Linked DNA regions of Pleomorphomonas sp. T1.2MG-36. The protein of the gene in region 1 interacts with the protein of each later gene in a pairwise test. Links are inferred from orthologs where the notes say so. Each region holds a gene or a part of one and is shown in the gene's direction. Other genes may lie near its edges.

The links. Proteins that work in one complex are often made in the same cells at the same time.
Region 2: the proteins of QQZ18_RS08810 (region 1) and QQZ18_RS11775 interact in binary tests that used the Escherichia coli proteins (3 or more experiments, as listed by UniProt). The link is inferred for Pleomorphomonas sp. T1.2MG-36 from one-to-one orthologs.

Annotation. Positions count from the first base shown.
Region 1 is NZ_CATNLY010000012.1:409,254-412,200, reverse strand. What follows is about bases 14-2,888. They hold QQZ18_RS08810 (TrmH family RNA methyltransferase), read left to right. Parts: upstream 14-968; coding sequence 969-1,808; downstream 1,809-2,888. Other genes in these bases: QQZ18_RS08800 (hypothetical protein), read left to right, coding at 2,502-2,888; QQZ18_RS08820 (DUF418 domain-containing protein), read left to right, coding at 14-560. Also shown: more of QQZ18_RS08820, read left to right, coding at 1-13; more of QQZ18_RS08800, read left to right, coding at 2,889-2,947. UniProt on the Escherichia coli protein: Specifically methylates the ribose of guanosine 2251 in 23S rRNA.
Region 2 is NZ_CATNLY010000023.1:64,390-67,308, reverse strand. Bases 1-2,847 are described here. They hold QQZ18_RS11775 (NAD(P)H-hydrate dehydratase), read left to right. Parts: upstream 1-572; coding sequence 573-2,123; downstream 2,124-2,847. Other genes in these bases: QQZ18_RS11765 (hypothetical protein), read right to left, coding at 2,621-2,847; QQZ18_RS11780 (P-II family nitrogen regulator), read right to left, coding at 1-195. Also shown: more of QQZ18_RS11765, read right to left, coding at 2,848-2,919. UniProt on the Escherichia coli protein: Bifunctional enzyme that catalyzes the epimerization of the S- and R-forms of NAD(P)HX and the dehydration of the S-form of NAD(P)HX at the expense of ADP, which is converted to AMP.

The DNA of each region.
Region 1 (2,947 bases):
TGCTCCTGCAGGCGCCCTGCGCCCTGGCGATGTTCCTTGTCGGCTTCGTCGCGGGACGACGGAAACTGCTGCAAAACCGCGACTTCTACGGGCCGTACCTGCGCCGCGCGGCCGTGCTGGGCGTGGCGGTCGGCTTGCCGGGCAACCTCGCCTACGCCTATGCCACGCAGTTCCTAGCTGGCACATCGCTCGAAACCGCCTGTCTGGCACTCTCCATCCTGACCTCGCCCTTCCTGACCGCCGCCGTCATCGCCGCCATGATGATGGCCTTCGATTCGGGCCGGATCGAACGGTGTCGCGGCTATCTGGCGAGCGCCGGGCGGATGGCCTTGTCCAACTATCTCGGGCAATCGGCGCTGTGCGCCCTGATCTTCCACGGCTACGGCCTGGGCCTGATCGGCCATCTCGGCCTGGCGGCGACGTTGGCCATCGCGGCCGCCCTTTTCGGAGCGCAGCTCCTGGCCAGCCAATGGTGGCTCGCACGGTTCCGCTATGGCCCGGTGGAGTGGCTCTTGCGGGCGCTTACGATTGGCCACTGGCCACAGCTCAGGGCCGATTGAGCACGACCGAGAAACTCGCCGTCGACGATGGAAAACGCTTCGGCGGCCTTTTCGCGTACCCGTGAGGCTGCGACACGGACACCCAAACCCATGGACATGCAGGAAAGAGATGGTGGGAGAAGTAGGACTCGAACCTACGAAGGCCTAGCCAGCGGATTTACAGTCCGCCCCCTTTGCCGCTCGGGACATTCTCCCATCCCGCTCCGCCGGAGCCCGAAGGCGTTGGCTGAACGGGCGCTCTTATGGCGACCATGCCGGGCGCTGTCAACCCCATGGCTCGATTGTTTTGTCGACAATGCAGTTGGGCGCGGACGGAAGCCGGGAACGCCGTGGGAGCCATCGGTGACCGATACTGAAGAAAAGGCGGGGCCACTGGCGCGGGAAGGGCGTCGCGGCTATAAGCGCCGCATGTCCGACGATACCTCCTCTTCTTCCAAGCGCCCGCCTAGACGTCCCGGCCGCCCGCAGGGCCGGCCTGACGGCAAATCCGGCCCCCGCGACTTCCGCCCCCGTCCCAAGCGCGAGCGCGAGGCCGGCGAGGCGCTGTGGCTCTACGGCCTCCACACGGTGGAGTTCGCGCTGAAGAATCCGCGCCGCGTCGCCGTGCGCCTCCTCGCCACGCGCAATGCCCAGGCTCGTCTTGCCGAGCGCTTCCCCGAGGGCAAGCTGCCGATCGCCGCCGAGGAGGCATCTCCCTACGTGCTCGACCGGCTGCTTGGGTCCGAGGCCGTTCACCAAGGTTGTGCGCTGGAGGTCCAGCCGCTCAAGCCGCTGACCACGCTGGAAATGGCCGGTGCGCGCGTAGTGTTGGCGCTCGACCAGGTCACCGATCCGCACAACGTCGGCGCCATCCTGCGCTCGGCCACCGCCTTCGCGGTCGACGCCGTGCTGACCACGACGCGCCACAGCGCCGCCGAATCCGGTGTGCTGGCCAAATCGGCCTCCGGCGCGCTCGACGTGGTGCCGGTGACCACCGTCCGCAATCTCGGCGACACGCTGGAGGAAATGAAGGCGGCCGGCTTCACCGTGGTCGGCCTCGATTCGGAAGCGCCCGAACCGCTCGACGAGGTGCGCCTTGCGGCGCCGGTCTGTTTGGTGCTTGGCGCCGAGGGCAAGGGCCTGCGCCAGCGCACCCGCGAACTCTGCGACGTGCTCGCCCGCATCGACATGCCCGGCGAAATCAAGAGCCTCAACGTCTCCAACGCCGCCGTGCTATCGCTCTATCTGGTCCGCAAGGCGCTCGGCTGAGACACAGAAGGGGCGCGGTCAGGGTTGCACCGGACCGTGCCTTCGGCTATTCGAAAACCCGCGCCGGCGTAGCACAGCGGTAGTGCAGCGGTTTTGTAAACCGAAGGTCGGGAGTTCAATCCTCTCCGCCGGCACCATTTTATTCTCGGTCATAAAGAAGATCAGGGTTTCATACCGATCGACTGCGCCGTGCTGATGGATGCCGGTGCGGTAGGGCAAATCTGTATTGGGCGTAGAGATTCTGGCGTCGCCATCGGCGGTCAAGCTGACACAGAAATCTGCCCGGTGACCGGTTGCGTCCTAGACCTCGTAATTCTCGCGGTTGTCGATCACGGTCCAGGGGAAGGCAGACGCCCAGCTTTTCCATTACCGGCCTTCGTAAATTGCGCGGTGCAAAACCCAAGTAATTAGGAATGTGAAATGGTTCCCAGTGCACGCATTTGGTGCGATAGTTACCGGGGATTGCGTGGGTACATTTCTGCCGCCGCGGTCCGTTTTCCCAGGGCGTCATTGAGAGACGAAAATGACAGAGAAAAAGCCGGACAGGCCGCAACCCAAGCCTGACCTCAACATTCCGAAGAGGCCCATCAGAACCTTTGATGAAGGTGCGTCCACACCGGGAACCAGAATGCAGGCGCCGAGAGAGGCGCCTCCGCCGCCAAAATCGTCGAAAAAGCCAGGCGCATGAAATAAATGGCCGACGAAGAGACGCGGGCCGATATCGCGGAAAGCGAACCAGAGACTTCCGAACTCGATCTGCGGGTGCATAAAATCCGCTTCGATGCTCTTTGGAACGCGCTTTACCATACGGCGCGTCGGCGTCGGCTTGAGGCCCTCGACCGGTTATTCAATTTTCTCGTTATCATTCTGGGAACAAGCGCAGCGGCCGACCTGGGCAAGTTGTTCTCGGTTGTCCCCTCTTGGCTTACCCCAGTACTTGCTTTCGCCGCAGCGACAGTTGGAGCAGCCCAGCTCGTCTATTCCCCTGGAAGTCGAGCACGTGATCATCAACTCCTTCAGAGTCGCTACTACAAAATCCTCGCGCAAATATCTGAACAACAGGATTACGCTGACAGATGCGCGGGTTGGGAAGGTGCAACAAAGCGAATCGCGGGTGACGAGCCGCCTGGGAAACTCCT
Region 2 (2,919 bases), on another replicon or contig:
CATGACGACCTCGATCTTCACCTTCGGCAGGAAGTCGACGACATATTCGGCGCCCCGATAGAGCTCGGTATGGCCCTTCTGCCGGCCGAAGCCCTTGGCTTCGGTGACGGTGATGCCCTGAAGCCCCACTTCCTGCAGCGCTTCCTTCACCTCGTCCAGCTTGAAGGGCTTAATGATAGCCTCGATTTTTTTCATCGACCCCTTGTCTCCGTTGCTCCTGGCGCCCGCGCGAGGCGATTTTTCCACCCTGCGCCGACCGAGACGCACCCTCTCAAGCATTCGACGTGCCAGTTCGGCCCCGTGCCGGTTCCTGGCGAAAAATGAGGCGATCGCCAGTGAGAAGGAGGGAAAAGTAATGGAGATTGCCCAATGAAGCGGCCTAAATCTTGTGCAAATGGGACTCTATTAGGCAAGTTGCCGCCTCGTTAGGAGAATATTGGCCGATATCGGCCAGCCGGCTGGCGCCTGTCGAGCCTCGTGGGCCGAGGGAATTGTTGCTTTCAGCCCAAGGGTGTAGACGAGGAGGGAGCCACCTACAGGCGGATCGCGCCTGTCGCCAGGGAGTGAACCGGATGCAGGGCGAACCGTTGCTTACACCGACCGAGATGGGCCGCGCCGATGCGCTGACCATCGCCGGCGGCATGCCCGGCGAACGGCTGATGGAAAATGCCGGCTATGCCGTAGCCGACGTCATCTGCGCCAGATTCAACCAGGGCACCCGGGCCATCGTGCTCTGCGGCATGGGCAACAATGGCGGCGACGGCTTCGTCATCGCCCGCGTTCTCAAGCAACGCGGCTTTGCCGTGCGCGTGGCCCTTGCCCTGCCGGAGGGGATGACGGCTCGCGATCTCAAGGGAGATGCGGCCGGCGCCGAACGGGCATGGCGCGGCGAGACGCTGCCGGCGACAGCCGATCTCTTCGAGGGTGCCAAGGTTATCGTCGATGCGCTCTATGGCGCCGGCCTCAGCCGTGACGTTTCGGGACGGGATGCCGAACTGATCGCTGCCGTCAACATGGCGCGGGCCAATGGTGCGAGCGTCTACGCCGTCGATCTTCCAAGCGGCATCGACGGCCGTACCGGCGAGGTTCGCGGTACGGCGATCCTCGCCGACGAGACGGTGACCTTCTTCCGCCGCAAGCCCGGCCATCTGCTTCTTCCTGGGCGCACGCACTGCGGCCGGGTCCGCCTTGCCCAGATCGGCATCGACCCGAGGGTGTTGGCCGAGATCGCCCCGGAGACGGTGGCCAACGGTCCAAGCCTCTGGGCGGAGTGCTGGCCGGAAGCCGCCATCGACAGTCACAAGTACAGTCGCGGCGCGGCGCTGGTGGCGTCCGGGCCGCTCACGTCCTGTGGCGCGGCTCGCCTCGCGGCAGAAGCGGCGCTTCGGGCCGGCGCCGGCATCGTCACGGTGGCAACGCCTCCGGCTGCCATGGCTACGGTTGCCGCTTGGCGCGCTGCCTTTGTCGTCAGGCCGGCCGCCGACATGTCGGAACTTGCAGGACTCCTCAGAGAGCCCAGGCTCAGGGCTGCCGTGCTCGGACCGGGGCTCGGCCTCGGCGACGACGTCTGGTCGGCCATTCGTGGAGCGCTGGAGGGGCATATGGCTCTGGTGCTCGACGCCGACGCCATCACGCAGGCAGCGCGGCGCCCGGACGAGGCCTTCGCGCTTATCAAGGCGCGTGACGGCGGTGTGGTGCTGACGCCGCATGAAGGGGAGTTCGGCCGTCTCTTTCCCGATATCGGCGGCTCGAAGCTCGATCGCGCCCGCGCGGCGGCCGAGCGCTCCGGCGCGGTCGTTCTGCTCAAGGGGCCGGATACGGTGATCGCCCACCCCGATGGCCGCGCCGCCATCAACGAGAACGGCACGGCGGCGCTTGCCACCGCCGGATCGGGGGACGTGCTGGCCGGCATCATCGGTGGATTGCTGGCTGCCCGCCGCCCGGCCTTCGAAGCGACGGCGCTCGCCGCCTGGATGCATGGCGAGGCGGGGCGAATCGCCGGGCCGGGTTCGCTCGCCGACGAGATCGCCTTCGCGCTCAGGGGCGTGCTGGCCGCCGGACGTCCGGCCGCGACGGCGCCATTCGAGGGGGACGGCGATGACGATGTCGTCGCAACGGACTGAAACGACGCCGAACTGAGCGTCTCCATCGAGGCCGTGGCCGGAAAATGACTGTGGAGGTGCTTTCCGCGGCGCGGTGAGATGAGGCGGGCCTCCCGACGAAAGCCCGGAAATCCGGGGTTTTTCGAAGAGCGATTTGGTTTTTTTGAACATCCTCGTCTATTTAGTCGAAAAAATGCCTGACAGGGGTTCCCCTTTCGCCGGCAAGCCGCTATATACCGCCCGTCGCCGCAAACACGGCGCTTGACGCGGGGTGGAGCAGCCCGGTAGCTCGTCAGGCTCATAACCTGAAGGCCGCAGGTTCAAATCCTGCCCCCGCAACCATATTTATTTGCGATGAACCCCGCTCTCCGGCGGGGTTTTTCGTTTGTACGGAAAGCGTAAGGATTCCACGAAGATCGCCGCGAACATCGATCTCGACCTTGCCGTCCATCGGCGTCGAGGATGATGTCCTCGACCAGCGATCGGATGATATCGGCAGTCTCCATCCGCTTCTCCTTTCAATCGTCCTGGAGAGCCTCATGGAGCTGCTGCACACGCAGCCGGTGCTGCTTCGCCATGGCCGGATGCAGGAGCGGGGGCGGTTCGTCGGCCGTTGCCAGGAAAGAGGCGAGTTCCGTCTTGCGCGCCCGGAGCTTGTCACCGCGCTCCTCCACGGTGTCGATCGAGATTGCATCCTTGAGATAGAGATCCATGAGGCGCTCTTCCTCGCGCCCATTCCGCTCTATCTCGGATTGGGCGGCATCGATGTTGGCGCGGTTCTCCATACGTAGCCGGTTCATCTCTTGCGTATCGGCGT